DNA from 2 places in the Cytobacillus sp. FSL R5-0377 genome. Region 1 is predicted to be linked to the other one. Evidence: predicted binding sites of a transcription regulator. Region 1 holds the regulator's gene; the other holds the start of a gene.
The links. The regulator Rex, encoded in region 1, represses fermentation and respiration genes when NADH is low (regulators of the CRP and FNR family bind a similar motif). The targets are predictions, from matches to a motif close to TTGTGAAATATTTCACAA.
Positions count from the first base shown of each region.

Region 2: NSQ49_RS20350 (DUF2249 domain-containing protein) is a predicted target of Rex. The motif match lies at 2,206-2,223, and genes of this name have one in related genera.

Region 1 is NZ_JBBORA010000001.1:2,181,170-2,185,518, reverse strand. It holds gene NSQ49_RS11180 (ABC-F family ATP-binding cassette domain-containing protein) at 1-433, opposite strand, end outside; gene moaC (cyclic pyranopterin monophosphate synthase MoaC) at 627-1,109, shown strand; gene NSQ49_RS11170 (redox-sensing transcriptional repressor Rex) at 1,137-1,781, shown strand; gene NSQ49_RS11165 (YdiK family protein) at 1,803-1,994, opposite strand; gene NSQ49_RS11160 (CPBP family intramembrane glutamic endopeptidase) at 2,035-2,760, opposite strand; gene groES (co-chaperone GroES) at 3,053-3,337, shown strand; gene groL (chaperonin GroEL) at 3,396-4,349, shown strand, end outside.
Region 2 is NZ_JBBORA010000001.1:3,987,159-3,991,507, forward strand. It holds gene NSQ49_RS20330 (ATP-dependent DNA helicase) at 1-52, shown strand, start outside; gene NSQ49_RS20335 (metal-sulfur cluster assembly factor) at 88-387, opposite strand; gene NSQ49_RS20340 (hypothetical protein) at 399-1,649, opposite strand; gene NSQ49_RS20345 (DUF2249 domain-containing protein) at 1,654-1,860, opposite strand; gene NSQ49_RS20350 (DUF2249 domain-containing protein) at 1,857-2,099, opposite strand; gene NSQ49_RS20355 (hypothetical protein) at 2,284-2,424, opposite strand; gene NSQ49_RS20360 (MFS transporter) at 2,427-3,587, opposite strand; gene NSQ49_RS20365 (carboxypeptidase M32) at 3,754-4,349, shown strand, end outside.

The sequences.
Region 1 (4,349 bases):
CAGCTTCATATTGATAACCGCCATTTTCTTTGAAATCAACCTGGAGTTTGTCGTAATCTTTTAAAACTCGTTCATAGGCATCAGAATTACCAAGGACATCAGGATCCGCCATTTGCTCTTCAAGGCTGTGAAGCTGTTTTTCCTGCTTTTGCAGATGACTGAAAACAGTCAGCATTTCCTCCCATATGGATAAATCTGATTCCAGGCCGGTATTTTGGGCAAGATAGCCAATGGTTACTTCCTTTGGCTTTATGATCTCTCCGGAATCATACGTCATTTGTCCGGCAATTATTTTTAAAAGGGTAGATTTTCCTGCACCATTGCGTCCTACAAGGGCAATACGGTCCCTGGTTTGTACTTCAAGCTTTATATTCGTTAAAATGGGATCAGCTCCAAAACTTTTTGCCAGCTGATTGACTTGTAATAGTATCATGTTCTTTCACCTCTGGTATAGAGTAAGTGTAACTCATTCATATATTGTTCGGCAATAAAGGAGACAGGACTATAAGCCCGGATGAAGGTCATTAAAACAGAAGAAAAGGTAAATAAATATGTGAAGAACCTTACAATGCACATACAAAGAATCCGAAAAATAGTGTATGATTTTGAAGAGAGGTGTTTTTTTAATGGCGGATTTTACTCATTTTAATCAAGAAGGCAGGGCAAAAATGGTGGATGTCAGCGATAAGCCTGAGACCGCAAGGACAGCCATTGCTCAGTCAAGTATTTCGGTGAATCAGGAGATTTACGAAAAGATCACATCAAACTCCATGAAAAAAGGGGATGTTCTTGCTGTTGCACAAACGGCAGGCATTATGGCAAGCAAGAAAACATGGGACATTATTCCGATGTGCCATCCGCTGCCTCTTAAGGGTGTCGATATTTCATTTTCATGGAAAGCAGAAGAGGATGAGTATGTCCTTATCATTACGGCTTCTGTTAAAACAAAAGGAAATACGGGTGTGGAAATGGAAGCGTTAACAGCTGCTTCAGTCTGTGCGCTGACCGTTTATGATATGTGTAAGGCTGTAGATAAAGGAATGGTAATTGGACCAACCTTTTTAATAGAGAAAACAGGCGGGAAAAACGGAGATTTTAAACGAAATTAATACATCATAAGAAATGGGGATGGACGAATGGCCAATGAACCAATTAAGATACCACAGGCAACAGCTAAACGGCTGCCATTATATTACCGCTTCCTAAAGAACCTTCATTCCTCCGGCAAACAGAGAGTCTCATCAGCAGAATTGAGTGAGGCGGTAAAAGTGGATTCTGCAACAATCCGCCGTGATTTTTCGTACTTCGGTGCGTTAGGGAAAAAAGGATATGGATATAATGTGAACTACCTCTTAGGCTTCTTTCGGAAGACTCTTGACCAGGACGAGCTGACTAAAGTCGCTTTGATCGGGGTAGGGAATTTAGGGACCGCTTTTCTAAACTACAATTTTCTTAAAAATAATAATACGAAAATAGAAGTAGCCTTTGATGTGGATGAGAGTAAGGTTGGCACGAAAATCGGTGATGTTCCGGTCCATCATATGGATGACCTTGAAGAAGTGATTGTGAAAAATAATATTCAGGTGGCAATTTTAACGGTGCCTGCACCGCCTGCCCAGACTATCACCGATCGGATGGTGAATGCGAAAATAAAAGGAATCCTTAACTTTACACCTGCGAGGCTCACTGTGCCGTCCTCGATTCGGATTCACCATATCGATCTGGCAGTGGAATTGCAGTCACTGGTTTATTTTCTTAAAAATTATCCTGAAGAAGTGTAAAAAAAATGAGCCTTATGCGGCTCATTTTTTCATTTTAAAATGCAGGCCAAGCATCCGCAGGCCGGTGCCAAAATCAAATGTAGCAATTAGGATTAAAAAATAAGTAAAGAATCCCCAGGTTTCTTCCCGCTGGGTATTCTGGATGGCTATAAAAGTGAAAAGGCATCCGAGAAGGATGTAAATAAAGCCTGAAAACAAAGGTGTGCTTCTCATGATAATCCCCCAGTAAGTTTAAAACTCCACAGCATTCTTTCTAGAAAAAGCTGATAAAGCTCTGCAAATTTTCCATTTCTTTTAACCACTTTTGTAAATTATCCTGATTCAGCTGAACAACCGCAACAAAGGTATTCATCGCCACATGGGCAAAAATCGGCACGATAATCCTCTTGGTCTTTACATATAAGAAGGCAAAGGTGAATCCCATTGCCGAGTATAGCAATACATGTTCAGGCTCAAAATGAGCAAGTGCAAAAATAACCGAGCTGATCAGGGCAGACAGGAAGAAGTTAAAGCGCTTATGGAGGGAACCGAAAATAATTTTCCTAAAGACGATCTCCTCAAGGATTGGCCCGATGACCGAGCTGATTAAAATGACAATTGGCGATGCTTCAATAATCCGGATAATCTGCTGCGTATTTTCAGAGCCCATTTCAATGCCAATCAGGTTTTCAATACTTGCAGCAGTAGCTTGAGCAATCAGGGCCAAAAATATGCCTCCTATTGCCCAGCCCGCTGAGCCTGCCACAGAAGAGGCATCCCGATCGAGTCCCCTTTTCATTTCTTTCCTTAGTAATAGAAGCGTAATGGTCAGCGTAATCGTGAAACTGATTACGAGCCAGTAGGCTACAGCAAGAATCTGCATATTCTCGGGGTTATGTCCCAGGGCATCGGCAGTTATTAATACGAGCGGAACACCAAACAAGCTTGAAAGCTGCATGGCAATATAGGCGATTAATATAATCCAATATTCCTTCTTCAAAGTGTTTTACTCCTTAATCTGAGTGTTGGTTGCAAGTCCTAAAGCCATTGTACTCTTTATAGGGAGGGTGTTTCAAATATCAGCATCAAAGGAGGAGAAGTACATGATTAAAATGAGGGCTGGTGAAGCATACTTAAGAGGTTGTCTATGAGGAAATTTTTTATAAAAAATTTAAGCTTCACCCTTGCAAATAGATATGAGATTCATTAATATAATAATTGTGTTAGCACTCATAAAGAGAGAGTGCTAATAAATAAAAATATTTACATATTATTTGAGGAGGTTGTTTCACTTGTTAAAGCCACTAGGTGATCGAATCATTATCGAGCTTGTTGAAACTGAAGAAAAAACTGCAAGCGGCATTGTACTGCCGGACACTGCTAAAGAAAAGCCTCAAGAAGGCAAAGTTGTAGCTGTGGGAACTGGCCGCGTTCTTGAAAACGGTGAGCGTGTTGCCCTTGAAGTTGCTGACGGCGACCGTATCATCTTCTCAAAATATGCCGGTACTGAAGTGAAGTACGAAGGCAAAGAATACTTAATTTTACGTGAAAATGACATTCTTGCTGTAATTGGCTAATCGCCGATTAGTTGCAGATTAAAAGATAAAGTGAAAATTTTTGAGGAGGTTTTTATCAATGGCTAAAGAGATTAAATTTAGTGAAGAAGCCCGCCGCGCGATGCTTCGCGGTGTAGATTCCCTTGCAAATGCGGTAAAAGTAACTCTTGGACCTAAAGGACGCAACGTGGTTCTTGAGAAGAAATTCGGTTCACCATTAATCACGAATGATGGGGTGACAATCGCAAAAGAAATCGAACTTGAAGATGCATTCGAAAACATGGGTGCGAAGCTTGTTGCTGAAGTAGCAAGCAAAACAAACGATGTTGCCGGTGACGGTACAACTACTGCAACTGTTCTTGCTCAGGCAATGATCCGTGAAGGCCTTAAGAACGTAACTGCAGGTGCTAACCCAATGGGCATCCGCAAAGGAATTGAAAAAGCGGTTTCTACTGCTGTTGAAGAATTAAAAGCTATTTCAAAACCGATCGAAAACAAAGAATCCATCGCACAGGTTGCTGCGATTTCCGCTGCTGACAATGAAGTTGGCCAGCTGATTGCTGAAGCTATGGAGCGTGTTGGCAACGACGGTGTTATCACTATCGAAGAATCTAAAGGATTCACAACTGAGCTTGATGTGGTAGAAGGTATGCAGTTCGACCGCGGATATGCTTCTCCATACATGGTTACAGATTCTGATAAGATGGAAGCGGTTCTTGAAAACCCTTATATCTTAATCACTGATAAGAAGATTACAAGCATCCAGGAAATCCTTCCTGTACTTGAGCAGGTTGTACAGCAAGGCAAGCCATTATTGCTAGTAGCTGAAGATGTTGAAGGTGAAGCACTTGCTACATTAGTAGTGAATAAGCTTCGCGGAACTTTCAACGCTGTAGCGGTTAAAGCTCCTGGCTTCGGTGACCGCCGTAAAGCTATGCTTGAAGATATCGCGATCCTGACTGGCGGTGAAGTAATCACTGAAGAGTTAGGCCGTGACCTTAAATCTGCTACAATCGACTCTTTAGGACGCGCT
Region 2 (4,349 bases), 1.8 Mb from region 1:
AGTGCTCGAAATGATAAAAAAGGTTCTGCCTGCAGAGCCCGTAATAAGCTGAACTATGGCAGTGCCCAACAGGGCGCTGCCTTCCTTTTAACCTCTTAACAGCTGATTTGCTTCGGGAGACATGTGAGCAGGAGTCCAGGCTGGTTCCCAGACAAGGTTAACCTCTACATCTGAAAATAGCTCCAGATCTTCAATGCAATACTTTACTCCACTGACTATACTGTCATGAAGCGGACAGCCCGGTGTTGTAAGAGTCATGGTAATAACTGCCTTTTCATTGTCGGGCAAATCAATGTCATAAATAAGTCCCAAATCAACCACGTTTATATTCAATTCAGGATCTATAACTCTTTTCAGGCTGCTGAGAACTAATTCTTTTCGATTCATGTTCATTCCCCCTATTGTTTTAATACTGTGATAATCAAAAAACAGAATACTAAGCTGGCTCCAGCCGTTAAAATCTGGCCGGATAGGAATAGAGCAAGCTGTTCAAATACAATGGAGGCTGTCACACTAAGTATACCGAGAATGAAAGCGGAAAGAACCGGGATGGATGCCTTGTCATTCATCATATCTCTGAGAGAAGGGACACTCCGTTTCCCGATCTCTTTACTGTATTTCCATGTCCACCATAAGAATGGCACTATTTTAAATAGGTAACCGAGAATGCTCAAAGCTACCCAAAGCATAAGGTAAGCAAATACAAGATACCCAATTGCAGTTTGAAAGCTTCCAATTAGAGCGCTTATTAATGCTCCCAGGTGGATAGCCAGTCCTGCAGGTATGGCAAGAAGAGCAAACCGGAATGAATAATCAAGCTTCTTCTTAACTCTTTTCCGCAGAATATGCAGCATGTGCCAGGTAAAGAATGCAAAACCGCCTGCCAGGATCATCAATGCAATAGTTAAAAGTGAATTATTCCCGATGAAAAAAGAGATAATTGCAGCTGCAAGCCCTGCTGCATAAATTATTAATACATATTTGGCAGGTTTCATGCTGTAGCCATGGGACAAAGAAAACATGGGGACCATTTTATATGAGAATCCAAAAATCAGAAGTGTAAACCAGCCTGCAGTTCCGAGAAGTATGTGGCTTTTAAAAACTGCTTGATATAGGTCAGAAAAAAATCCGGTTTTCATGCTTAAGACCATAAGCATTCCAAATAGAATAGCAGATAGCAGGCTAATCAGTGCAGTTCCTACGAAAAAAGTGAGTATATTGTGCTTTGCCTGCTGCCTTAAAGTCATGAACATTTGCAGAAGAAACATTAAAATACCTGTTAATGTAATGAGCCCGGGCAGCATTGCACCCGCCGGATTATGAAATAAGCTATGAGCAAAATATAATATCCCAAAGGCAGTCACAGTAAACTGTGTAAATCCAAAACGTTCATTCCATATAGGGGTGAGAAAGGCCACTGGTACGAGCTGATACATGGCTCCCATGGCTGTCATCAGCGCCCAGCCCAATATAAACAAATGAGCCGCTGACCAGATGGCGGGTATGCGGAAATGGCTGTTAATAATAGATTCCCCTTGAAAAAGAATGAGCCCCATGGATCCTATTAAACAGAGCAAGCTGAAAAGTATAAATGAAAAGGGCAGTTTGATATTGGTCTCATTTTTGGTATTGGCCAGCAATGGGATCACCTGCTTATTTGTGTATTTCTATTAAAAAGCTTCCGTCTTCCTGTTCGATAGTTACATATCTGCAGCCCATTTCATCCAGCCTTTCATAAAGAAACATGGGTCGTCTGTCATTAATAATGGATAATGTTTCTCCTGAGGGCAGATCTTCAAGAGCAGCGAGTGTTCTCATCATCGGCTGAGGCGGTTCCAGCCCGCGGTTATCCAATTTCATTTTGAAGCACCTCTCTTCGTAAAGGTCACTTTCCAGTGCTTCTTTTCAATTTCCTCAGCTTTATATTCGAACCCTTTTGCCTTTAAGACCCCAAAAAGAGGGACAGGCTTAAATGGGGCATGAAGGATAAAAACATCATCAATATCAACTTTAGCTATTGCCAACGTGATTTTTTCAAACGGCTCCAATTTATTTTTTAAATCCTCTCTTACATCAAGTTCAATAACTTTATTTTTCATTCTGATCACTCCTTCAATCGGCTGGTGGATTAATTTAATGGCCAATAACTGAAATTTTTCTGCAGTGAGAATCGTTATTGATTACTTTGAGTTTAACACCGGGATCTTTTGAAATAAGTGACATATATCATATTGCGAAATACATTTTCACAAATTAAGTGGAACAAAAAGAATCCGCAGAGGTTTACTCTGCGGATTCTTTTTGTTCTTCGATACATTCAAAACAGATGGTTTCATTTTTTTCATTATGGACTCCGTTGAAGAATCCATCAAGACAGTACAGGTCTTTGCCGCAAACAGTGCAGCTGCCTACTAATTCTTTCATTTTCAGTCACTCCCGCTTTTTAATAGTTGGGGGTTTCTTTTTTTGGAATATATGGACATGCCGCATACCGTAAAAAATAATATGGCTGCAGCGATTAAAAAACCTGTTTCAAATGTTACTTTCAAGAAGCCTAATATGGTGGAACCAGCTACCACACCTAAAGAAAAAAAGGCATAGAAGAGGCCGAATGCCTTTCCTCTTGTTTTTTCTGTCGTATGATTGGCTATAAGGGCATTGATGGATGGGAATAAAAGAGCAAACCCGGTGCCGTAAAGAACCATGCATATAAACATGAATCCAAGAGATGATGCTGAACTTAACAGGACTAATGCAATTGCAATAATCAGCATTCCGGAAAGCATGCTATTGTGATGCTTATACTTATCAAATATTTTATTAATGGGCAGCAGAAAAATAAGAATTGCCGTTATTCCGAAAGTGCTTAATAAAATTCCGCTGTACATCGCCTCAATCTGCAGGGCTTCTACCTGAAGGGGAAGAAGGTAGGCAAGTGTCCCTTGAGCAAACATGAGAGAAAAGGCTCCTAAATAGCTTGCTGTAAGCATAGGATTCTTAAATAGTGGAAGCATTTTTTCATGAGAGCTCTCTTTTTTTACATTTACCATATTTCCTGCCGGCAGAAACACAAAGGCAAGGACTGCGCTAGTGATCATTGTAGCTGCAATAATTAAAAAGACCCAGTTGATGCTGTAATTGGAAGCAATCACTGCCCCGAATGCGGGGCCTATAATGGCTGAACATCCGACAGCTGCGCCTGATACAGCCATTTTTTTACCTTGTTTGCCTGATTTTCCGAGGTTTGAAATGACTGTAAAAGCCGCAGGGACCAGGAAGCCCCCAAATAATCCGTGAAGAAATCTTACAGTAATTAATTGCAGGGGAGAATCAGCAAATGTATACAGGACTAAAATGAATCCGGTTAGGGATAAACCGGATACCAAAACCCTTTTTGCTCCTCTTTTATCTATCCAATAGCCGGCTAATATATTGCCAATCATATTCGAGAAGGAATAAAGCCCAACAATCATTCCCGCAAATGCTGGTGATGGATTAAATGTCATGGCAAAGGGGCTCATGATGGGAAGCTGAGAAAATGTATCAATAAATGCTGCAATAATGATAAAGTAAATCAAATATTTCATGCTATCTCTCTTTCCGGTTAGTTCACTTACCATCATTATAACTCTTTGCCAGCCAGGTGAAAAAGAAAAACAGCCCAAGAGCAGCAGGAGAATAAGATTATTGAGACTGCCTTTTCAGAAAAATATGATAAAATGATACTGTAATAGATACAAAGGGGGAAAATTTATGGCAGAATCACTAAAACAGACAGAACTGCAATTCCTTGAGTATGTCAAAAAAATGACAGCATATAATGAAGCGATCGGGCTGATGTATTGGGATATGCGGACCGGCGCACCCAGGCAGGGTATGGAACAGCGCTCGGAAGTAATTGGAATGATCTCTTCAGAAGTGTTCAGAATGTCAACTTCTGAGGAAATGGCAGCATACATAGCAAAACTTTCAGGCCAGGAAAACCTTGCTGAAATAACATTAAAGACACTGGAAGAATGCAAGAAGGATTATGACCGCAATAAAAAAATTCCTGCAGAGGAATATACTGAATATGTCATTCTGCAATCCAAGGCTGAAAACATTTGGGAAGATGCAAAGGCACGCTCAGATTTTGAAACGTTCCAGCCATATTTGGAAAAGCTTGTTGAGATGAATAAGAGATTCATTTCTTATTGGGGATACGAGGGAAACAAATATAATACTCTGCTGGATATGTATGAACCTGGTGTCACCGTTGAAACGCTAGATAAAGTGTTCGGGCAGCTGAGGGAAAAAATTGTGCCGCTTGTTCAGCAAATTTCTGAATCACAAAATAAACCTGACACAAG